3 regions of the Fundidesulfovibrio sp. genome follow, and region 2 is predicted to be linked to each of the others. Evidence: riboswitches for the same ligand, from Rfam matches in the RefSeq annotation. Region 2 holds a riboswitch; each other region holds the start of a gene.
What was found. A riboswitch is a leader RNA that binds a small molecule or an ion and turns the genes downstream of it on or off. The one in region 2 is predicted to bind cobalamin.

Region 1 (7,925 bases), on a different contig from region 2:
GCGCGTCTGCGCGGCGGCGGAATCAAGGTGGTCTACGAGAACGGCCAGTTCGCCTGCTAGTGTCGCAATCTTGAAAAGCATAAGGATGCTTTCCGATAGAAAGTCAATGGTTTTGGCTGGTTGCCTTGATTGTCCGCATGGACGTATTTTGAGGACGCAACGCGAGAAACCTCTCGACGAATCCTCGTCGGCTCCGTTGCCGGGAAATGCCGGACCCTCGCGCAGGTGAACGACGCTCCGGCCTTGGCCTCTTCCCCGCGACGCGGGGCATGCACGAAACGCCCGGCACTCGCCGGGCTTTTCGCGTTTCCGGGGTCGGCTATCGCCAGAGGATGCGCCATAAGGGCCGCGATGGGCGGACCTGCCCGTCAGAAGAGGAATCCGGCCGGGTCCATGCCCAGCACGGACATGTCCAGGGGCGCTTCGATGACCGCGGCGTCGCCCAGGGCCTTGGCCTGGGGCGAGGCGAGGTCCAGCACGCGGTGAGGCCGGGGACGCATGCGCGCGTCCAGGATGATCTTCACCGTGGGGTGCAGGGGACTCTCGGGGTTGGAGCCGCAGACCAGGGCCACCGAGCCGTCGCGCAGGCGCACGGGGCTGCCCACCGGATAGATGCCCAGGCATTTGATGAACGATTCCACCAGTTCGCGCGAGAAGTCCTTGTCGCGCATGGCGAACAGGATGCGCATGGCCGTGTTGGGCTGGATGGCCCGCCGGTAGGGCCGGTTGCTGGTCATGGCGTCGTAGGAGTCCACGAGCCCCACGATCTGCGCCGCCCGCTCCAGTCTGTCTCCGGCCAGCCCCCGGGGATAGCCCGCGCCGTTGAACTTCTCGTGATGGTCCCGGATGGCCGCCAACACCTTGGGAGACGCGAGCCCCTGGCTCTCCAGGATGTCCGCCCCCTCGCCCGGGTGGGACTTGACCACGGCGAACTCCTCCGGGGTGAGACGTCCGGGCTTGTCCAGGATGGCGTCCGGGATGCGGGTTTTGCCCAGGTCGTGGAAGAGGCCGGACTCTCCCAGTCCGCGCAACGCGTCCTTGTCCAGGCCCAGGTGCTGCCCGAACACCACCGCCAGAACCGAAACGTTGAGGGAGTGGGTGTAGGAATAGGCGTCGTTGCGGCGCAAATTCACCAGGCTCACCAGTGCGTCGGGGTTTCCGGCCACGGAATCGATCACCTTCCCCACCAGGCGCGCGGGAGCCTCCCGGTCCAGGGGTTTGCCCAGGCGTGCGGCACGGATGAAGGCGCTGATCACCCCGACGGATTCGTCCTGGAGCGCCCTGGCCCTGGCGTAGTCGCCCGGATCCGGCAGGGGCCGGGGCGAAGGGGACGTGCCGGAACGCTGGCGGGGCGGCGGCGTGCGTTCCTCCCGGATGAAGGTTTCGCGGTAGCCTTCGGCCAGCAAGGACTCCACCTGCCGCAGGGAGTCCACGGGACCCGCCTCGGAATAGAGGAAGGGGTGTTCCGTCCAGGAAAGACCGGTGTCCACCACGGTCATGCCCGGGCGCAATTCGGCGACGGCGATCTTTCGGATGCGCTCGGGGCTCCCCGCGCTGGGCGACGGGGCGGCGGCGAAAGGGGCGGGGCGGTGTGGACTGGCCATGGCGTCGTGAAATCCCGGGGTCAGGCTCCGGGGCAGACCGACCGGCCCGGAAGTTCGGCCAGGGCGGCGTCCAACTGGCTGAGCAGCATGTCCAGGCGCAGGCCCTGGAAGCCCTTGGCGCAGCCGCCCCGGACGTTGCGACGGTGCAAATCGTCGCACCACTTGGTGAGGCAGGCGATGCCGTACTTGCGCGCGTCCACGAAGTCCAGGGCCATTTCCTCGGGGTGGGGGACCCCGTCCAGGGCCAGGCTCAACCCAAGGCAGATGCGCCCCTCATGGTAGCGCACGCGTTTCACCTCGTAGCCGGCCATGAAGGCCAGGGGCCAGGAGTTGGTCCCGGCCGGGTCGTGAAGCTTGAAGTAGACCAGGGCCAGGGGCAGGCGCTCACGCAGGGCAGCCAGTTGCGACGGGGCCGAGGCGGCGAAGGAGAGCCCGAGGCCCCCGGCCGAGATGTTGTCGATGCATGGGTAGGGCGGCCTGCCCAGGGTGAACACCGGAGAGCCGAGGTCGCGCAGGTGGATGCGGTGCAACCCCAGGCTCCGGCCGAACCAGACGGCCAACTCCATGACGAGGTCCCGGGTCACCTCGACGCGATGGGCGCTCCTGAGGTCCGGGACACAGGTCGGCACGGGGGGCACGGACGACGAATCGGCCGGAATTGCCTGGATGCGCCGCATCATGATGGACCCTCCTGATGAGAGGTTGGGATCCCGGGCCACGGAAACGTCCGCCCGATCCTCCGCTGCCCGGCCAGCCCCGCGGGTGGCCGGAGACGCTGGCCGCCCGGCGCGCGGAGCCTCTGCAGCCAGTAGAGGATTGTTTTTCCCGCATGCATTCGCTCCCGTGTTGGCCGCACAATCGGAGGCAGGGGCCGATTTGGCAATGGCCCTTTTTTGGTTTATTATATGGCAGAAAAGGGGTAGAAATCAGCGCATCGGTCTGATGCGATGAGACCCCGGAGGCACGCCGTGACGCCAGCCCAGGAACCGTTGACCGCAACGCCCGGAAGACCCCGCAAGGGACGCCTGGCCCGCGCCGGAGACAAGCTGCGCATGGCCTTCATGCTCCTGGGCAAAACCTGGGGCAGCAACACCGCCGCCCCCAACCACCTCTTCAACATGAAGCGCTGGGGGCAGTGCGGCCTTCCCAAAAGCATCAAGACCGTCAAGGAGGACATCCGCTCCGGAGTCTCCTTCGACAGGGTGTCCAGGTATGCGGCGCTCTTGAACGTCACCCCCTCCCTGCTCACGGACGACGCCCTGGCCCCCACGGACCCGGCCTTCGTCTCCGCCGTGGTCGCGGCCAAGCCGGACCAGGTCCCCCCGGCGATCATGCTCCAGAACATCTTCGGAGGGGCGGTCAACGAGCAATTCCTGGACTACAACCGGCCCGAGTACGTGAACGGCCTCTTCGAGCTACTGAAAGGCTTCTATGTGGTCTACCTGGCCAAAGTGCCCTTCGATGTGGGCGTGAACAAGATGGCCCTGGCCATCCACACGGCCGACGCCTACTGCCTGCGCCTGGACGCGCGCTTCTACCTGGAGACGGAGCCCAACTCCCTGCATGGGGAGCTTCACCGATGGGGCGCGTTCCTTTACGGCAATTTCCACCTTTCGGAAATGCAGTCCTTCGCCCTGGCCATGCTGCCCGAGCCGCTGCGAAACCCGCTCATCGCCTCGCGAAGGCCCTTCCACATGGCGGGCAAGTACCTCTTCGGGTCAGAAGCCTTCGGGCGCGAGCCGCTCTTCGCCCTGCTGCACATGGAGCGCCGCGCCGCGCTCCCCGTGGCGGACTGGGCCGAAGCCTTCGACGATTTCTGCCGCGAGAACATCTCCTACCAGTTCCTCTTTCCGGGCGACCCGGAGCACGACTACGCCCTGGCGCGCCTGCGCGGGGCGGGGGAGACCGGGCTCGGGCAGGACGCGGCGGACCCCGGCGGGCACGCCCCCTCGGGCGCATGACGACGCCGACGGCTTTACACCGGAGCCCTCGCGCATTAGCTAACAAGAATCGTCACATCATTCCGGAGGAATCCATGGCATCGTTCGTCCGCTTCGCCGTCCTTCCTTTCCTCGCCGTATTCTGCCTCGCCGCGCCCGCCCTGGCCGCCGACAACATCAAGGGCTGGGAGCGGGGCGGGGCCTACGACAAGGCCTACGACCCCAAGGAGGCAGACTCCTTCAAGGGACGCGTGGAAGACATCCTGGAAATCGTCCCCCTGCCGGGCATGGACAAGGGCGTGGCCCTCGTGGTGCGCGACAAGAAGGACAATAAAACCGAGACCGTGCACCTGGGTCCCAAGTCCTTCGTGGACCTGGAATCCATCGGGCTGCGCAAGGGCGACTCCGTGAAGGTCACGGGCGTTTGGGCCACCATCGGCGGCAAGGAGGTGGTGCTGGCCTCCAAGGTGAAAAAGGACGAGAAGCTCCAGCTCAAGGTGCGCCGCACCAAGGACGGGATGCCCTGGTGGAGCATGAGCGCCGAGGAACTGGCCAAGGAAAGGAAGTCCTCCGATGACGACTAACGGCCCGGCCACCCGATCTCTCCGGGGTCTGCTGCTCCTGGTTCTGGCCCTGTCCCTGGCTGGTTGCGCCTCGCGCCACGCCGAAGTGGCCCCGCTCCCCGCCGCCCAGGCCCCCCAGTGGAAACCCGGCGACTGGTGGCGCTTCTCCTCCAAGACCAGAAGCCCCTACGCCCTGGCCGAACGCATGGAAGTGCGATCCGTGGGCGACGAGATCGTCCTGACCGGAGACGGCGACCAGGCCCGCAAGGCCGTGCTCGGGCGCGATCTCTCCGTCAAGAGTTCCAACGGTTCGCTGCTGGCCTACTCCGTGGACTCGGGAACCGACGCCTACGTCTTCTTCCCCCTGGCCGTGGGCCAGACGCGGACCTTTACCCAGAGCGCCAGCACGGCCAAGGGCAGCGCCAGCTACACCAACACAGTCACCGTGGAGGCCTCCGAGGAGGTCACCACCCCGGCCGGGACCTTCAAGACCTTCCGCATCAAGGTGCAGAAGAGGAACACCACCGGCTGGAGCGGAACCTACACCCTCTGGTACGCCCCGGAAGCGGCCTACTTCGTGCGTATCACCGACACCCACGGCCACAACGCCGTGCTCCAGGAGTATGGCAGGAAGTAGCCCCGAGGCCCGGCAGGAGCGCACGTCGACGGACTTCGGAAATCCGGCGGGGGGCAGCCCCGGGGTTTGACCTTTGGGCCGCGAAAAGGTATCAAGCCGCTGATTGCGTACGACATCTCGGAACACGGTGCGAATCCGTGGCGAACCCGTCGCTGTAACCGGGGACGCGCGAGGGCATGGCGAAAGCCGGTCACTGGGGTTTCCCCGGGAAGGCCGCCCCCGCGCGCAGGATCCGGAAGCCAGAAGACCTGTCGAATCGCCAACCCATCGGAACCTGAAGGCAAAGGGTTCCGGCAGGATGCTCCTGCCGGAACCCTTTTCTTTTTCCGCAACCCCACCACCGGAGGAACCATGAAAGGCAAAGGCAAGAAGGACGTGATCGCCATCCGCAAGACCTGCAAGGCCGACGGCACGGGGCTCTCCCACTACATCCTCATGGACCCCAAGAAGTAACGATGTCCACCAAGCGCGACGCGGCGGCCCCGGAGCGGGGCCGCCACTTCAACACCGGCTCCGGCCCCGCGCTCCAGCCCGTGGACATCGGCCATCGCGAGTACATGGCGGTGGTGGACCCCGACACGGCCTTCTGGGCCTTGGTGCGCACCGAGAAGCTGGGCCGGACCCTCACGAGCCGCAAGTTCCTGAAGGCCTACGCCGGTCAGGCCGACCGCTTCGCCGAGGAGATGCGCCGCCTGCGCTTCGGGCTCTCGCCCTCGGCGGTCTATTTCAACCCCACCGAGCGCTGCAACCTCAACTGCGCCTACTGCTACATCCCGGCAGCGATGCGTTCCGGCGGCGAGCACATGTCCAAGGAGCGCCTCCTGGAGGCCCTTGACCGGCTCAAGGCCCACTTCGACGCCACGCTCCCCGAGGGGACGCGCCCCCAGGTGGTGTTCCACGGCGCGGAGCCCCTGCTCAACAGGGAAGCCATGTTCGCCGGCATCGAGCGCCACCAGGAGAACTTCCGCTTCGGCATCCAGACCAACGCCACGCTTCTGGACGAGGAGGCCATCGCCTTCCTCACGGAGCGCGGGGTGGGCGTGGGCGTCTCCCTGGACGGGGCCAGCGCAGCCGTGGCCGACCGCGCCCGCGTCACCTGGGGCGGGGAGGGCGTTTCGCGCAAGGTGCTGTGGGCCATGGAGAAGCTGGCGGGCTATCCGGCCTTCAGCGTCATCTGCACGGTCACCGACGGCAACGTGCGCACGCTGCCCAAGGTGGTGGAGTTCTTCCACAAGTACGGCGTGAGCACCTGCCTCTTGAACATGGTGCGCTGCACCCTGCCCGGAGCGCGCGAGATCAAGCCCGACGAGGACGTGGCGGCCCGCTGGTTCGTCAAGGCCCTGGAGCGCTCCCACGAACTCTACAAGGAGACCGGGCGCAAGCTCGTTGTGGGCAACTTCGCCAACATCCTGCTTTCGATCCTGGCCCCCACGGCGCGCCGCCTCATGTGCGACATCTCGCCCTGCGGCGGCGGGCGCTGCTTCTTCGCCCTGGCGCCGGGCGGCGACGTGTTCCCCTGCAGCGAGTTCATCGGCCTGCCCGACTGGCGGGGCGGCAACCTCTTCGCCGACAGCCTGGGCGACATCCTGGAGAGCGCGCCCTTCAAGGCCGTGACCGGGCGCAAGGTGGAGGACATCGAAGAGTGTTCGCGCTGCGCCGTGCGGCACTTCTGCGGCTCCCCCTGTCCGGCCGAGGCCGCCGAGATGAACGGCGGCATGGACCGGAAGGGGGCCTTCTGCCGCTTCTACGAGGAACAGGCCCGCTCCGCCTTCCGGCTGATCGCGGACGGCCGTGCGGACGACTTCCTCTGGGACGGCTGGGACGAGGGCGTGGAGACCACTTTCGAGTTCACGGCCTAGCTCCGCGTACTCCCTCGATCAAAAGAACCGGCCGCCGTGCGGCGCTGGCTTGGCCCGCGCCGCTCGGCGGCCGAATATCTTCATCATTATTCCAGTCGCCGCCGGTGACCCCCGCGAAGAATTGCGGGACCGGTGGGCATCCTCCTGGTCGCCGGTGCACCTTCTCCTTAAGGCGCTAATTTGAGCTTGAAAACCTCGTCCTTGGGCGTGCGCGGGATCACGAGCTTGAGGAAGTGCGTCGTGTTGCGCCGCAGGCGGAACTGATCCAACTGGTCGCGGTCGTTGAGATTCTCGCAGTGCACCTTGATGCGGCCCTGGCCCTGCCCGGCGTGCTGGTTCAGGTAAGTGATGTTGGGTCCGGGCGGAGCGGCGCTTACGGTGAGGGTGAGCACCTTGTCGGCTGGGACATTGATCTGGTCGTAGTAGAGTGCGAAGAGGTCGTTGCGGTCCACGTAAAAGCAGCGAAATGCCGGGTTGACCTGATTGGAGTGTTTCTTTTCAAGCACCTTCGTGTGGAACATGCCGGTGAGGCGGTCGTCGTATTCGGGGCCGCCGAACTCCAGGAAGAAGTCCTTGATGTCGTTGCCTTGGTCGTCCACGGCACGGACCACAACCTGGAAATATTGATGGTAGAAGGCCTGGTCGTCCTCATCAAGGTTTGTGTCCATGGCCATCGCTCCCGTTTTCTCGCTGATGGCGTTCCATTCCTGGTTGATATTCATGTAGTTGGCGGCGTTGTCGCAGCGTAGAGCCTGCAGGATCAGTTCACCCAGTTGGCTATCGCCCTTGTCGGGCCTGTGGATGGAGCCGTGGTCCCTGTCGGGCAGGACGGCCAGGGGCGCGCTCAGGTCGGGATTGCGAAGGGTCCAGGGCGTGACTTCGGGGTTTTCGGGGTCGGAGCTGAAGTCGATGGTCATCCCCCTGGCGTTGAGATTGGCGGCGCAGACCCGGATGGTGCCGTCTGATCCGTTCTCGTTGACGATCTTGCGCAGGAGATCGGAATAGGGATGGCTGCCGATGATCACGAAGGGCCACACGCCGCCGTCGCCGTAGGGCGAGGTGGCGTCGGGCCGTTCCGCCGGGACGAAGAGGTCCTGGTGGGCCAGCTTCCACTGATAGGGGGAGGCCAACTCCAGGGCGTCCAGCATGGCCTGGCCAGACTGGAACCAGTTGTCCGCCCCCTTGAAGATGCGCCCAATCAGGCTCTTGCCCTTGACCGCAAGGGCGGAGCCGAAATTGGCCGGGGCGAGCATGACCAGACGCTTCAGGGGGCAGGGCAGCCCCAGGTCCGCCAGGTCGGCGATCCACTGCCTGGCCACGAG
Region 2 (7,925 bases):
GGGTTCGCTCACGCCGGCCAGCAGCCCGGCAGCTCCCATGGCGGCCAGGTTCTCGGCGTGGGCCGCATACAGGCTCACGATGCGCGGGGAAGCCTGCGCGAAGGCCCTGGGCAAAACCAACGCCAGCAGCAAGGCCGCCAGCGGAATGGCCGCCGGAAAGGCGGCGAAACGGCGACTCATCGATCCTCCAGAAACAGGATGTGCCCGTCCGAGACGCGGCAGCGCACGCCGAACACCCGGGCCACGAGGCCGGGCTCCAGCACGCGCGAGGTGGGGCCATACGCCGCAACGCGCCCGGCATCAAGCGCCAGCGCGAGGGGGCAGTACATGGCCGCCAGGTTGAGGTCGTGCAGCACCACGGCCACAGCCGCCCCGGCCTGGGCGCGACGGCGCAGGGCGGCCATGGCCAGGAAGGCGTGGCGGATGTCCAGCCCCGCCGTGGGCTCGTCCAGGAGCAGCGCCCGCGCCCCGCCGGACTGCGGGGAGGCCCCGGCCTGGGCCAGGGTCCGCGCCAGGGAGGCCCTGCGCCGCTCGCCGCCCGAAAGCTCCGTGACCGGTCTGTGCGCGAGATGCGCGAGGTCCGTTTCCTGCAGCACCGCGCGGGCCAGGGCCAGGTCTTCGGCCCCGGGCTCCCCGAAGCGGCCCGTCCAGGGATGGCGGCCCAGGAGCGCGGATTCCAGCACGGTGAACCCGAAGCGTCCGTCCTCGTGCTGGGGGCAATAGGCCACCTGGCGGGCCGCCTCGCGCCGGGGGAGACCCGCCACGGGCCGCCCTTCCAGGAGCGCCTCGCCGCCGCAGGGCCGCGCGAGGCCCGCCAGGGCGCGCAAGAGCGTGGACTTGCCCGCGCCGTTGGGCCCCACCACGGCCAGGAAATCACCGGGGGCCAGGCGCAGGTCCACGGACTCCAGGCGCCCGCCCCGGTCCACGCGCAGGCCTTTCGCCTCAAGCACGGCCGCGCCCCCGCACGAAGAGGAAGAAGAAGTACGGACCGCCCAGGAGCGCCGTGATCACGCCCACGGGGGCCTCGTGGGGCAGAAGCGTGCGCGAGGCCGTGTCCGCCCCCAGCACCAGGAGCATCCCGGCCAGGGTGGAGAGCGGCAGGAGCCTGGCGTGGCCCGGCCCCACGGCCAGACGCACCGTGTGCGGGGCCATGAGCCCCACGAAGCCCACGATGCCCGACACCGCCACCGAACAGGCCGTGAGCGCACCGGCCGCGCAAAGAAGCGCCAGGCGCACGCGGGAGGCGTCCACGCCCAGGGCGCGGGCCTGCTCGTCGCCCAGGCAGAGGGCGTCGAGGTCTCGCGCCAGCCACAGGGCGGCGGGCAACCCCGCGCAGAGCCCGGCCCAGGCCACTCCGGCCTCGGCCCAGGTGCGCGAGCTGAGCCCCCCCAGGAGCCAGAACACCAGCCCGGCCACGTTCTCCCCGGCCGCGAACTTCACGAACCCGATGCACGCCTGGAGCGTGGCTGCGGCCATCACGCCCGCCAGCACAAGGGTGACGGAGTCGAACCCTCCCCCGGCGCGGGACATGGCCAGCACCACCGCCAGGGCCAGGGCCGACCCCGCCAGGGCACACACCGGAACCGAGAGCGGCCCCAGGGCCGTGAAGCCCAGGAGCAGGCAGAGGCAGCCCCCCAGCGCTCCGCCCGCCGAAACCCCCAGCGTGTAGGAGTCGGCCAGCGGATTGCGCAGCACCCCCTGGAAGAGCGCCCCCGAAAGGGCCAGGGAACCCCCCACCGCCAGGGCCGTGAGGATGCGCGGCAGGCGCACCTCCCAGACCAGGGCGCGCGAGACCTCCGGCACGCCCTCCAGCCACTCCGGCCGCCCGGCCAGCCTGGCCGCCAGGATGCGGGCCGCGTCCCACGCGGGAACGTCCACGGCCCCGGCCCCCGCCGCCAGGAGCACCAGGGACGCCAACGCGGCGAGAAGGATCAGGGCTGTGCGGGACATGGGCGTGTCGGCCTCGGGGTTGTCCGGGGAGGGGCGGCCCTCCCCGGGAGTTCGTGGCGGATTCGACCGGGACGCCCGCAACAGGGGCGCGCTCCGGGCGTCAGGCCCGTGGCGTGCGCCCTAGCGCAGGCGCTCCAGGGCCTGCCGGGCGTGGTCGATCCAGACGGCGGCCAGGGCGTCGGCGTCGGCCGTGCCCTTGAGCACGGGCACGGCCTCAATCCCCGCGCGGGCCAGCGCGGACTTCCAGGAGTCGTCCTCGTCGCCCGCCATGTCGTTGCGGGCGTGGTCTCCGGCCACGGCCAACAGCGGCAGGAGCCAGACTTTTTTCACGCCGCGCTCCTTGAGGGCGGCCAGCACGTCCTCCCGGGAGGGAACGCCCTCCACCGTGCCCACGAAGGCCAGGGGGTCGGCTTTCCAGAGGCTCCATTGCAGGCCGGGGTAGTAGATGTTGGCAGGGTGCTTCGTGCCGTGGCCCAGGAAGACCAGGGCCTCCCCGGGCTTGCGCCCGCCGGGGGCCATGGCAGCCAGCGCCCGGGCGGTTTTTTCCACGTCGTCGGCCGTGGCCAGCAGCGGCCAGCCCGTCACCACCTTCTCCATGCCCTTGGGCATGCCGGAAAAGGCCCGCGCCGTTTCGGAGAGGGCGTGGAACTCCTCGCCCGGGATGGTCTGGAGCGACTGCACCACCACCTTGGTGAAGCCCTCGTCCGCCATTTTGGCCAGGGCCTCCGCCGGGGAGTCGAACTTCACGGGTTTCTTGCCCTCGGCCAGCTTGTGGCGCACGATGGCCGACGTGTAGCACAGGCGGATTTCCACGCCGGGGAAGGCGGTCTCGAACTTCTTCAGCAGGTTCCTGTAGGCCAGGTCGGCCTTGGGGACCGTGGTGCCGAAAGCCGCAAGGAGGATGCCGACGCGCTCGGGTTTCGGCCCGCCATGGGCCAGGGCCGCCTGGGGCGCGAGGGTCAGGAGGAAGAGGCACAGGGCCAGGGCCGCCGCGCGGCGCGGTTGATGGACGAAAGACTGCATGAGACTGCTCCCTTGGAGCTTGGCTGTTGCCGGGGCGCGCAAAAAGGCCGCCTTCCGTCCCATAAAGGGAGCGGGAGGCGGCCCGTATTCGCCCTCCGGAGCATCCGCGCGCGGCAATAGCCCGTCGCCGTGCGGGAACCTGAGACAGGGTCCGGGCAGGTCTTCCGACTCGTTCCATCCGCCCCGGCCTTCCCGGGCTTCACCCAGTGGCGCGCGAAAGGGCGGATTGCAAACGGAACTCACGGCGGCGGGGACCGCTCCCGATTTCCACGGGATTCCCTATTCTCCCCCAGGATGGGGGCACCCGGACCTGTCCACGCTATCCCCGGCGGCGGGAGAAAGTCAACTCGCGCTCTTGCGGCCCCGGCGCGACGCCTCCAGGGCAGGCTCTCAGCCCTCGCCCCGCGCCGGGGCGTGCGCCCCTTTGCGTCCGCCCAGGAGCCAGGCCCCCGTGAGGGCCGTGAAGGGGGCCACCAGCACCAGGCCGAAGCTGCCCACCAGGGTGCTCAGCACTTCGGCGGCCACGTGGTTCATGTTGAAAACGTTGGCCATGGGCACTCCCTGGGCCATGAACACCATCAGGAGCGCCATGGACCCGCCCGAGTAGGCCAGCAGGAGCGTGGTGGTCATGGTGCCCACCACCACGCGCCCCACGCGCATCCCTGAGGCGCACAGCCTCCAGTAGCCCAGCCCCGGATGGTGCAGGGCCACCTCGCGCATGCTGGCGGCCACGTCCATGGCCAGGTCCATCACCGCCCCCGAGGAGCCCAGGAACACCGTGGACAGGAAGATGCGCGTGAGGTCCAGATGGGGGTAGCCCGAGTAGAAGAGCGTCTCGGCGTAGGCCTTCACCGAGCCGTGCAGGGCGAAGGCCCCCGAGAAGCCCAGAGCCATGGCGCACGTGGCGGCCACGCCCAGGAGCGACCCCAGGTAGGCCGCCAGGGCCGTGCGGTTGAGCCCGCCCACCAGGAAGAGCACCGAGGCCATGAGCAAGGAAAGCACGGCCAGGGTGACGAAGATGGGGTCGTGGTCCGTGAGGAAGAGCGGCACAAGAATCTTCCAGATGGCCAGCGCCGCGAAGGCGAAGCTCAGGAGCGCCTTCACCCCCGTCCAACCCGCGTAGGCCGCCAGCAACAGGGCGAAGAGCCCCAGGAGCCAGAGCTGCACGTCCAGGCGGTAGTGGTCCTGGGCGACGGCCCCCACGATCTCCCCTCCGCGTACGGTGAGGGCCACCAGGGCCTTGTCCCCGGGCTTGAACTGACGGTCCAGTTCCAGCTTGCCCAGGAAGAGGTTGTCGGCCCAGACCCTGCGCCCCTCGAAGGGGCCTTCCAGCACCTGGGCCTCGACGCGCTGGTCACCTTCCAGGACCACGCCGTACTGTCGCAGATTGCTGTTGTCGGTTGAGATCACGCGGGCCTTCACGGCCAGGGTCCCGGTGGGCAGGCGGTTCTCGAACCCCGTGGGCGCAAGGGCCAGGGCCAGCACGAGCAGCGCGAAGACGCAGACGAGGACCGCGTCTCGGCGGCGTTCGGGCGCGATGCTCGTCGGCGCCGGTTCCTGGGGTCCGGGCGCGTGGTGCGCCGCAAACGGGCCTCGGGCGGCGCCCGAAGCCCCCTGGTGGAGCGTTTTCCGTGCGGGTTCGGGCTGCGCGGCCTGCGGAGGGCTCAACGAGTCGGCCGGGGCCGGAGAATCAGTCGATGGGCCGTTTTGCGTGGGGTTCATGGTGCGCCAGGAGGGGCGCGCCCCGCTGGAGCGCGCCCCCGGAGTGGAGGGTGTCGAAGGCCCCGGCCGGTCGGTGCGAGACCGGACCGGGCGAGACTAGTGTTGCGTCCTCAAAATCCGTCCATACAGACTCTTGAGGCAATCACTTAAAATCATTGCTTTTTAATTTTGAAACACATTTCATGTTTTTCAAAATCGCGACATTAGTTGGCGGCCAGCTGCACGGCTGGGTCGATCACGCGCATGAGACGCCGGGCCAGCTCCGTGTTGTCGTAGTAGCCCTCGAAGAGGCGTTCGCCCGCACCGCGCGCCGAGGTCATCACGGGCATGCCGGTGTGGGAGTAGGTGGTCCAGGCCAGGCCGGCCTTGGAGTCCAGGATGCGGGTGAGCGTCACGGTGAGGGGTTCGTAGTCGCCGTAGCGCAGGTATTCGGCGGGGTCCTTGGACTTGACGGTCTCGCCCGCCATGGAGCGCTTGAAGGCGTCCTGCACCAGGGCCACCTCGAAGGGTTTGAGGTGCATGCCGTAGGGGTCGGCCGGGGAGGTGTTGTTCTCGTCGGGGACCGGGGACTTCTTCATGGCCTCCAGGTCCTCTGCGACGGGAACCACCAGACCGAAGCCCTCGCGGATGAGGGGCGCGGCGGCCTCCAGGGTGGCCTTGTCGCCGGGGTGGTCCTTGCGGAACTGGCGCAGTCGCTCGTCGAAGGCCTGGAAGGAGAGCTTCTGGTGCTTCAGATACTGGTAGTAGTTGCCGTACTTGGTGCCCGCGAAGCCCAGGGCCATGCCGCCGCACTCGTGGTCGCCGGTGACCACGATGAGCGTCTCCTCGGGATGGCGCGCGGCGAACTCCACGGCGGCGGCGACGGCCTGGTCCAGGGCCAGGGTGTCCTGGATGGATGCCGCGGCGTCGTTGGCGTGGCAGGCCCAGTCCACCTTGCCGCCCTCCACCATCAGGAAGAAGCCGTTGGGGTTGTCCAGCAGCTCGATGCCCTTGGCCGTGAACTGGGCCAGGGAGAACTCGCGGGAGGGATCGGCGTCGATGGCGTAGGGCAGGGCCTTGTCGGCGTCCAGCACGGGGTTGAGGGCCACCACCTTGTCCTGCCCCTTGGCCAGGGCCTTCAGGCCCTCCAGGGTGTTCGCCACGGTGTAGCCCTTGGCCTTGAACTCCTCGAAGAGATTCGCCTTGGGGCCTTCCGCCTTGGACTTCTTGCCCTCGGGGTCCTTGAAGCCGCCGCCCGCGAAGTAGTTGAAGCCCGAGGCCGGGGCGGCGAGGCCGATCTCGTAATAGTCGTTGCGGCTGGGGCGGTGGGCGTAGAAACAGGCGGGGGTTGCGTGGTCCAGGGAGACCGAGGAGACGATGCCCACCTTCATGCCCTTGTCGCGGGCCATCTCGGCCAGGGTCTTCACGGGCTTGCGCTCGCCGTCCACGCCGATGGCCCCGTTGTAGCTCTTCACGCCGGAGGCCAGCGCCGTGCCGGCCGCCCCGGAATCGGTGATGACGGAGTTGAGCGAGTGGGTGGTGGTGGCCCCGTGCACGGGGAAGCCGTTCATGACCAGCTTGACCAGCCCGGGACGCTCCATGCCCTGGGCGGCGGCCAGGTAGTATTCGGCGGCGGTGCGCTGGGCCTGGGCCAGGCCGTCGCCGATGAACAGGAACACGTACCTGGCGGGTTTGACGGTCGAGGGCTCCTGGGCGGCCCGGGCCTGGGCGGCAAAGGCCAGGGCCAGGAGAAGCCACAGGAGCAATGTGGCGCGGCGGACGACGGAACGGGCGCGGATCATGGGATGCCTCCGGGTGGGGTGTCGGGTTCAGCCCCCCTTCTCCACACGCGGTGCGTTACGGCCTCTTGCCGCCCCGGCGTCTTTTTCCGCAGGACGCCCGTTCCGCTCAAGGCCCTCGCGGGCCGTTCCCAGCGGAAGACAATGTGTATGACGTTGCGGGCTACATTTTGCAGTCAGCGCGTCGGTCGAGGCCTGCGGCCGGGCCGCTCCGGACTCAGGCCTTGCGGTCCAGGCTGCGGTAGTTGATGGCCTCGGCCAGGTGCTCCACGCGGATGTCCGGGGACTGGTCCAGGTCCGCGATGGTGCGGGCCATGCGCAGGATGCGCGTGTGCGCCCGGGCCGAGAGGCCCAGGCGGTCGTTGGCCAGCTCCAGGAAGCGATGGCCCTCCTCGCCCACGGGGCAGAACACGCCCAGGGCCTTGCCCGAGAGCTCGGAGTTGGTGCGAAGCCGCGTGCCCTTGAAGCGCCCGGCCTGCACGGAGCGCGCACCCTGCACCCGGGCGCGCATGGAGGCCGAGTCCACCCGGCCCGCCTCGGCCTTGAGGTCCTTGTAGGGCACGGCGGGCACCTCCACCTGGAGGTCGATGCGGTCCAGGAGCGGCCCCGAGAGCTTGGAGAGGTAGCCGCGCACCTTGGCCCCGGTGCAGGTGCAGTCGTGCCGGTCGTCGCCCCGGAAGCCGCACGGGCAGGGGTTCATGGCCGCCACGAGCATGAATTCGGCCGGATAGGTGAGGCTCACGGCGGCGCGGGCGATGGTCACGCGGCCGTCCTCGATGGGCTGGCGCAGCACCTCCAGCACGCTCTTCTTGAACTCCGGCAGCTCGTCCAGGAAGAGCACGCCCCGGTGGGCCATGGACACCTCCCCCGGCCGGGGGATGCCGCCCCCGCCGATGAGCCCGGCGTCCGATATCGTGTGGTGCGGCGAGCGGAACGGCCTGCGCGTGATGAGCGTGCCGCCCCGGGCCAGCTCCCCGGCAACCGAGTAGACCCGCGTCACCTCCAGGGCCTCGTCGAACGAGAGGGGCGGCAGCACCGTGGGGATGCGCTTGGCCAGCATGGTCTTGCCCGAGCCCGGCGGCCCCATGAAGAGCAGGTTGTGGCCCCCTGCGGCGGCGATCTCGATGGCGCGCTTGGCGTGCTCCTGGCCTTTCACCTCGGAGAAGTCCAGGGGGAAGGGGCCGTGGTCGTGCTCCAGGGCGGCCTCGTCGAAGGCCGTGGGGGCGATGGTCTCCTCGCCCGCCAGGAAGCGCACGGCCTGGTCCAGGGTTTCCACGGCGAACACGTCCAGGCCCTTGGCCACGCAGGCCTCCTGGGCGTTGGCCGCAGGGACCAGGAGGCCCCGCGCGCCCTGGCGTCGGGCCAGGTCGGCCAGGGGGAGGACGCCCGGCACGGGCTTCACCTCTCCGGTCAGGGAGAGCTCGCCCGCGAAGTAGTAGCCCGCGAGGGATT
Region 3 (7,925 bases), on a different contig from region 2:
CATAGTCGAGTTTATGGCACACATAACAGAATATCGACGAAAACAACAGGGGGATAAGAATTATCGCAGGTCGATAGTTTATTTCTTGCCCGTTTGTAGTCAAACTCGACAACTCGCCTGAGGCGAACAACCCAAGCAAAACCAACAACACCGCAAGGGACACCAAACCCTGTACCAAACGCCCTTGCGCCTTTTCCAAGTTCGCGTTGATCTTTTCAAGAATCACTTCTCCCGAAAATACCGACGAAAGGCCTTGTACGGATTGCCCGCTCTCCGGCATGACATCCCCCTTCGATCGACTATCGGACAACAGCATTCGCATCCAACCTATTAAAAATCACCATCACCGGCAACAAAAAAAACGGAGAGCCGAAGCTCCCCGCCTTTCAATCATAGTATTCCGGCAGCTTACAACTGCCCCGGCTCGCACCCGCACATGCCCATTTCCATGCCGTAGGTGACGCGGTCGCCGTATTCGGCCTTCTTGCCCTTGTTCCAGCGCGAGACGGGCCTGTAGTAGCCCACGATGCGCGTGAACACCTCCGCGTCCTCGCCGCAGGTGGGGCACTCGAAGTGCTCGCCGGACATGTAGCCGTGCGTCTTGCACACGCTGAACGTGGGCGTGATGGAGAGGTACGGGATCTTCGTCATGCGGAAGGCCTTGATGATGAAGCTCTTCAGGGCCTCGGTGTCCGCCACGGCCTCGCCCAGGAACGTGTGGAACACCGTGCCGCCCGTGTAGAGCGGCTGCAGCTTGTTCTGGTGCTCCAGGGCCGCGATCACGTCCTCGCAGTGCCCCACGGGCAGGTTGGTGGAGTTCGTGTAGTACGGCGTGCCGTTGCCCGAGGCCTTGATGTCGGCGTAGAGGTTCTTGTCGATCTTGGCCAGGCGGTAGCTGGTGCCCTCGGCCGGGGTGGCCTCCAGGTTGTAGAGGTGGCCCGTCTCCTCCTGGAAGCGGCTGGTGATCTCGCGCAGGTGGTTCAGCACGCGCGTCATCAGGCGGATGCCTGCGTCGGTCTCGATGCCCTTGCCCAGGATGTTCAGGCAGGCCTCGTGCCCGCCCACCAGCCCGATGGTGGAGAAGTGGCCCTTGTAGCCGTTTTTGAGGTAGCGCGCCGAATAGGGGAACATGCCCCGGTCCAGCTGCTCCTGGATGAGCTTGCGCTTGAACTCCAGGGCGTCCTTGGCCAGGGCGGCGTACTCGGCCACCAGGTCCAGGAAGTCCTCCTCGCCCTGGGCCAGGTAGGCCAGCTTGGGCAGGTTGAGCGTCACCACGCCGATGGAGCCGGTCAGGTCGCCCGCGCCGAAGAGCCCGCCCACCTTGTTGCGCAGCTCGCGCAGGTCCATCTGCAGGCGGCAGCACATGGAGCGCACGTCCTCAGGGGAGAGATCGGAGTTGATGAAGTTCTGGAAGTAGGGCGCGCCGTAGCGGGCGGTCAACTCCAGGAGGCTCGTCCCGATCTCGGAATCCCAGGGGAAATCTTCCGTGACGTTGTAGGTGGGGATGGGGAAGGAGAAGATCTGGCCGTAGTGGTCGCCCTCGCTCATCACTTCCAGGAAGGCCTTGTTGAACATGTCCATTTCGGCCTGGAAGTCGCCGTACGTGGCGTCCTGGAAGGCCCCGCCCACGATGGCCGCCTCCTTGGCGACGTGCCTGGGGGGCGTGAGGTCGAAGCTCAGGTTGGTGAAGGGGGTCTGGCCGCCCCAGCGCGAGGTGGTGTTCAGGTTGAAGACGAACTTCTGCACGGCCTGGCGCACCTGCTGGTAGTTGAGCCCGTCATGGCGGATGAAGGGGGCCAGGTAGGTGTCCACGTTGTTGAAGGCCTGTGCCCCGGCCCACTCGTTCTGGAGCGTGCCCAGGAAGTTGACCATCTGGCCAAGGGCCGAGTCGAAGTGCTTGGCCGGACCGGCGGAGGAGCGCCCTTCCAGGTTGAAGCCCTCCAGGAGCAGGTCGCGCAGGCTCCAGCCCGCGCAGTAGCCGGCCAGGCCGAAGGAGAGGTCGTGGATGTGGAAATAGCCGTGGTCGTGTGCGGCGCGCACTTCCTCGGGGTATTTCTCCAGGGCGTAGCGGGCCTGCACGGTGCCTGAGAGGTGCAGCATCAGGCCCTGGAAGCTGTGGGACATGTTGGCGTTCTCGGAGACGCGCCAGTCGGCCTTGGAGAGATAGGTGTCGATGGTGTCGGCGATGTCCAGGAAGGCCGCCTTCTGCTCGCGCAGGGTGCGGCGCTTCTCGCGGTAGATGATGAAGCGCTTGGCCACGTCGAACAGGCGCGACTCCATGAGCACGCGCTCCACGGTGTCCTGGACGTGCTCCTGCAGGGGCACGTCCACGTCGGCGAGCTTTTCCTCAACCTTGCGCGCCAGGCGCTTGGAGAGCAGCGGGTCCTGCACGCCGCTGGCCTTGAGGGCCTTCAGGATGGCCTGGGCGATGCGCTCCAGGGACCAGGTTTCCAGGCAGCCGTCGCGCTTCTGGATCTGCAAGGGCATGTGCGGTCTCCTTCCCGGCCGGAGGGGGCAGGTAGGTTTGTTCGTTCAGGGTGAAGCACGGGGGCAGTTGCCGTCTGGCTGCGCTCACGTCATCCGGCGTGAGCTCCGGCACGAGGGTGATGCGGAAGCGGAAGCGGGCGGGATCCCGCGCGGCCAGGGCGAAAACCGCCTCCAGCCGTTCGCGGGCCGCCTCCGGAGAGGCCGCCCCGCCCGTGAGGACGGGGTATTTCTCCCAGGGGCCTTTCACGTCCACGGCGAAACACGTGCGGGGGCACGCATCGAAAAGACGCTCCACCACGTCCGGGGCCATGCCGTTGGTGTCCACCTTCACGGGCAGGCCCAGGGCGTCGAGAGCCTGCACCAGCGGGTAGAGCCCGGGATCGAGGGTGGGCTCGCCCCCGCAGACCACCACCCCGTCGAGCCAGCGCGCCCGGGCGGCCAGGGACCTCAGGACGGCGGAAGCGTCCAGGGACGGATGGCGGCTGGGCGTGAAGGCCAGCGAGGCGTTGTGGCAGGTGGGGCAGCGCAGGTTGCACCCGCCCAGGTAGAGGACGGCGGCGCTGCGGCCCGGCCAGTCGCACAGCGACAGGGGCGTGACGGCCCGGATGCGGGGCAGGGGCGTGGTGGTGGCGTGGCGTGCGTGATGTTCCATGCTCGTCTCAAAAAATCAAAGGTGCTCGTAGCAGAATCGGCAAGCCCCATGAAGTAAAAAAAGGTGCATCATTCTCAAGTGTTGCCGATACGCAATCACAACACCTCGAAAGGCCGCGCCTTTTCAACAACAGGCAGAACGCAACGTCGGGAAGCCGAAGGGTGGTGGGCGGACGCCGTCACGGCGGCCGAAGTCCGGCAGCCCGCCGCCCGTGCGCGGGGCGAGGCCATCGCATCCCTGGAACGTCTTCTGGCTTCCGGCCGGGTGGTGCGCGGGGCCTTCCCGGGAGCGTCTCCCAGTGGCTTACCGCCCGGTATCGTGCCGGTCACAGCAGCGCGCCTGCGACGGATTCGCACCGTCTTCCGTTTTCCAGGGCGTCGGGGGAGAAAATATTCCCGGGCTGCGGGAGTGTCAAACCGAAAGAGGGGGGCCTTCTCGCAACCCCCTCATCTGGCGGAGGAAATAGTTCCCTCACCCCCCGGAGCCGGACAGGAGGCCCAGGTACGGGAACTGGCGCGCCTCGCCGCGGCAGCTCCAGAATGCAGGCCCGACGGGGGCTTGCGCCCCGGCACGGGGCCGCCGTCCACCCGCGAGGAGGGCGCCCCCGGGTTGCGCGGGCGCGGCGCGAAGGCCGCGCCCAGGTCCAGGGGGCAGGTTCAGGCGATGCCGGAGGCGCGACGCCTCAGGCGGCCTTCTTGCGCCACGGCTTCTCCTCGCGGGCCAGAAGCCTGCGGATGTTGTCCTTGTGCTTCCAGACGATGAGCGCCGCGATCACCGTGGTGAAGGGCACGATGCTCCCCGGGCCGAACCACGCCGCCGTGAAGGGCAGGCTGGCCGCGAAGAAGAGCGAGCCCACCGAGACGAAACCCGAGGCCGCGATGAGCGCCGCGCAGGAGAGCCCCGAGACCACCGCCGCCCACGGGCACAGGGCCAGCACGGCCCCGATGGCCGTGGCCACGCCCTTGCCGCCCTTGTAGTGCAGGAACACCGGGAACATGTGCCCGCCCACGCAGGCCAGGGCCGTGAGCGAGGCGTACCAGCCGCCGCCCAGCTTCCAGGCCACGGCCACGGGGATGAAGCCCTTGAGGGCGTCGCAGGCCAGGGTGAGCACGCCGAGCTTCGTGCCGCACAGGCGGGCCACGTTGGTGGCCCCGATGTTGCCGCTGCCCGCCGTGCGCGGGTCGATGCCGCGCGCCGCCTGGGCGATGAACAGCCCGAAGGGGAACGAACCCGCCAGGTAGGCCAGGCCAAGCCAGAGGATCTTCGCGAGCACTTCTTGCTCCTTGCGCGAGGGTTTCGGTCGGTTCCGGGCGTCCTAGTCCACTTTCGGCGGCCACTCTCCGGCCTCGGGCTTCTCGTCCGCCTCGCGCAGGGAGAGCACCCGGAATTCGCCGGTGAGGGGGTCCACCTTGCCCACGCGCGCGCGGAAGCGCTGTCCGGCCTGGAAGGGGCCGCCCAGCATGTCGCGCGGGACGCGGGTGTACATCTGGAGCGTGGTCAGGCTGAGCGCCGCGAGGTGCCCGCACTCCTCCAGGGCCACGGCCTCGAGATCGCGCTCGCGGCCCACCTGCTGCAGGTGCGCGAGCTTCCAGTAGCGCGGCCTGCCCCGCTGCACCATGGCCACGGCGTCCAGACGCGCCGCCAACGGCGCGAGGGACTCCTGGAGCGCCTCGCGCGTGAGCCTGGGCGCGCCCGTGGCGAGATACGCCTCCACCTGGGCCAGGTTCACGAAGTCCGACATGCGCCGCAGAGGCGACGTGACCGGCGCGTAGGCCTCGGCCGCGAGGCTGGCGTGGCGGCCCGGGCGCGCCTCCAGGGAGGCCCCGCAGAGCTGCTTGACCACGCGGTGCATGTCCACGGGGTCGGTCCAGACCCCGGCGTAGCCCGCAGGAAGCGTCACGTCCTGGACGCGGTGGAAGAGAGCCACCCCCCGCTCCCCGGCCCAGGCGGCCATGGAGGCGTTGGCCAGGATCATCAGCTCGCTCACGGCCAGTTGGGCCTCGGGGTAATCCTTGCCGGGGCCGATCTCCACGCCGGTCGCCCCGGGGTAACCGGAAAGTTCGATGCGCGGCTCGGGCCGGTCGATGACCACGGCCCCGCGCTCCACGCGCGCCTTGCGCAGCAGGCTCGCCAGGTCGCGCGCGGCCGCCGCCTCGGGCGGGGCGTCGCCCCGTGCCAGGGCGGCCTCCACGTCCTCGTAGGTCAGGTTGGCCGCCACGCGCACCCAGCCCAGGGAGGGCGCGAAGGAGCGCGCGCCGCCTTCGGGGTCCAGCTCCCAGTCCAGCACCAGGGCGGGGCGGTCCTCCCCGGCCTTGAGGCTGTAGAGCCCGCAGCCCAGGGCCTCGGGGAGCATGTGGCTGTCGCCCTCGGGCAGGTAGAGGCTCGAGGCGCGGCGCGCCACGGCCCGGCCCAGGGGGCTCTCGAAGTTCCAGGAGAGCGTGGGCCTGGCCAGGGCCATGCGCACGCGCCAGCCGTCCGGAAGGCGCTCCACGTGGAAGGCGTCGTCGATGTCTCGGGTGGTGGGGGAATCGATGCTCAGGAAGAGGGAGTCCAGGGGCGGCTCGCGCCGGGCCTGGAAGTCGCGCCCGAGGGCCTCGATCTCGCCGGCGAAGGCTTCGCTCCAGGCGTCGCCCTCGTCGTAGCCCGCCTGGTCCAGGAGCACGTTGTGGTTGGGCCCCACGATGCCCCACTCCTGGGCCAGGATCAGGGCCTGGGCCGGGTGCTCGGGCAGCCCCTTGCGCAGTTGCTGCCACAGGGGGCCGTGTTCCTGGCTTTCGGCGTCGGCCATGATGGCGCGCAGCAGGTCCTTGAGCCGCCGGGCGGCCGAGGGGTCCAGCTGGGCCTCCAGGCGCGCCGGGTCCTTGCGCCGCCCCGAGGACCACCCGGCCCACAGCTCCTGGAAGAAGGCGTGTCCCGCCGTGACCACCAGTTCGCGCTCGCGGGCGGCCTCCTGCTCGGCCAGGCGGCGCTCCACGGTTTCGGCGGGATAGACCTCGAAGTTGGGCGGCTGGAACTTGAAGTGGGTCTTCACCGAGAGCAGCGCCCGGCCCATGGCCGCCACCTGGTCCACGTCGGGCTGCTCGAAGGCCAGGCCCGCGAACCATGCGGCGGAGTTCTGGGACACCTCTCCCTGGGCCAGCTCCCAGATTTCCAGGGGGTCGAGCCCGGCGCGAAGCGACTCGCGCCGGGCCGCGTGTTCCTTGAGCTTTTCGAGGATCCCCTCGCGGTTGAAGGCCCCCTCGTGGCGCGGCCCCAGCCAGGGCAGCAGGCGCGCCCCGGCAAGCTTCACCTCGCGCCGGGTGAGGGTGTAGAGCCTGAGCTTGTCGCCCGAGGCCTCCTCCACCCATGCCAGGTGGGGCTCGTTGCCCTGGAGGTATTCCACCACCGTGCCCGGCAGGGGGAGGCTCTGGATGCTGGGATGCCTGGTCAAGCGCGTCTCCGGTGCGGGCCTAGTGCTTGAAGGAGCGCTGGCCGGTGAAGACCATGGCCACCTGGGGCGCGGCTTCGTTGCAGGCCTGGATCACCTCCCAGTCGCGGATGGAACCGCCGGGCTGGGCGATGGCCGTGACGCCCTGGGCGATGGCCAGGTCCACGCCGTCGCGGAAGGGGAAGAAGCCGTCGGAGACCAGGGCGCTGCCGGGCAGTCCGCCCCGGTCGGCCTTGGTCTTGGCCTCGATCTCGGCCAGGGACTGGGCCAGGGCCGGGTCCGAGGCGGCCTTCTCGCGCAGATCGTGGATGGAGAGCTTGTGGCGCTCGAAGGCCAGGAGGTCGGCATACTTGGTGTAGGCCTTGTGGATGGTCAGCTGGACCACGCCCACGCGGTCCTGCTCGCCGGTGCCGATGCCCACGGTGGCCCCGTCGCGCACGAAGATCACGGAGTTGGAGGAGACGCCCGCCTCCACGGCCCAGGCGAAGAGCAGGTCCTGCGCCTCGGCGGGGCTGGGGGCGCGGGCGGTGAAGGCCTTGCCGTCCTTGGTCTCGGTCTTGGCGGGGAGGAAGTCGGCGGCTTCGAGGATGCGGTTGCGGAAGGAGAACTGGAGCACCAGGCCGCCGTCCATGAGGGTCTTCACGTCCAGGAAGGGTTCGCCGACGTAGTCGGCCAGGACGGCGATGCCCGGGATGGCCACGATGCGAAGGTTCTTCTTGGTCTTGAGGATCTCCAGGGCGGCGGGCTCGAAGTCGGGAGCGGCCACCACCTCGAAGTAGCCCGCGTTGATCAGCTCGGCCGTGGCCTTGTCCAGGGTGCGGTTGGCTACAACGGCCCCGCCGAAGGCGGCGATGCGGTCGGAGAGGTTGGCGCGCTCGAAGGCCGTGGCCAGGCCCTCGGCGGACCAGGCCGCGCCGCAGGGGTTGTTGTGCTTGAGGATCACGACGGCGGGCCTGGCCGAGAGGTACTGGAGAATGTTCAGGCCGTTGTCCACGTCGGTGAGGTTGGTCTTGCCCGGGTGCTTTCCGGCCTGGATCATGTGCTCTTCGGTGAGGGCCGAGACGAGCCCGCGTCCGGGGCCGCGGAAGCGCACGCCGCCCAGTTCCAGGGCGCCGTCCTTGAGCTGGTAGAGGGCGGCGGGCTGGTCGGGGTTCTCGCCGTAGCGCAGGCCCTTCTGCTCGCCGTCGATGGTCCAGGTTTTCTTGGCGAACACCAGGGTCTGTCCGCCCAGGGTGACGGTGAGGTCCTGGGGGAAGGGGTCTTCCTGGATGGTGATGTACATTTTTTTCAGGTCGCTCATGGGGGTGCTCCTGTGGTGTCGTGCGGGCGAAGCCTCTTAGCACGCCGGGGGCCGGGCGG

Region 1: linked by a shared signal. The riboswitch ahead of cbpA (modified peptide precursor CbpA) and the one ahead of ACV4UX_RS05060 (sirohydrochlorin cobaltochelatase) in region 2 are both predicted to bind cobalamin.
Region 3: linked by a shared signal. The riboswitch ahead of ACV4UX_RS01850 (radical SAM protein) and the one ahead of ACV4UX_RS05060 (sirohydrochlorin cobaltochelatase) in region 2 are both predicted to bind cobalamin.

What each region holds. Positions count from the first base shown of each region.
Region 1 is NZ_JBZVFJ010000021.1:1,204-9,128, reverse strand. It holds gene ACV4UX_RS04665 (aminopeptidase) at 1-60, shown strand, start outside; gene ACV4UX_RS04660 (cyclic di-GMP phosphodiesterase) at 369-1,604, opposite strand; gene ACV4UX_RS04655 (hypothetical protein) at 1,625-2,233, opposite strand; gene ACV4UX_RS04650 (hypothetical protein) at 2,573-3,565, shown strand; gene ACV4UX_RS04645 (MamS/MamX family magnetosome protein) at 3,640-4,128, shown strand; gene ACV4UX_RS04640 (TapB family protein) at 4,118-4,744, shown strand; cobalamin riboswitch at 4,864-4,992, shown strand; gene cbpA (modified peptide precursor CbpA) at 5,096-5,197, shown strand; gene cbpB (peptide-modifying radical SAM enzyme CbpB) at 5,200-6,603, shown strand; gene ACV4UX_RS04625 (esterase/lipase family protein) at 6,771-7,925, opposite strand, start outside.
Region 2 is NZ_JBZVFJ010000023.1:11,138-19,062, forward strand. It holds gene ACV4UX_RS05045 (ABC transporter substrate-binding protein) at 1-180, opposite strand, end outside; gene ACV4UX_RS05050 (ABC transporter ATP-binding protein) at 177-950, opposite strand; gene ACV4UX_RS05055 (FecCD family ABC transporter permease) at 943-1,950, opposite strand; gene ACV4UX_RS05060 (sirohydrochlorin cobaltochelatase) at 2,071-2,973, opposite strand; cobalamin riboswitch at 3,110-3,296, opposite strand; gene ACV4UX_RS05065 (YibE/F family protein) at 3,364-4,695, opposite strand; gene ACV4UX_RS05070 (alkaline phosphatase) at 4,899-6,476, opposite strand; gene ACV4UX_RS05075 (YifB family Mg chelatase-like AAA ATPase) at 6,691-7,925, opposite strand, start outside.
Region 3 is NZ_JBZVFJ010000006.1:36,548-44,472, reverse strand. It holds gene ACV4UX_RS01860 (hypothetical protein) at 1-280, opposite strand, end outside; gene ACV4UX_RS01855 (ribonucleoside triphosphate reductase) at 409-2,430, opposite strand; gene ACV4UX_RS01850 (radical SAM protein) at 2,348-3,139, opposite strand; cobalamin riboswitch at 3,362-3,553, opposite strand; gene plsY (glycerol-3-phosphate 1-O-acyltransferase PlsY) at 3,822-4,412, opposite strand; gene ACV4UX_RS01840 (ribonuclease catalytic domain-containing protein) at 4,455-6,569, opposite strand; gene ACV4UX_RS01835 (IMP cyclohydrolase) at 6,589-7,866, opposite strand.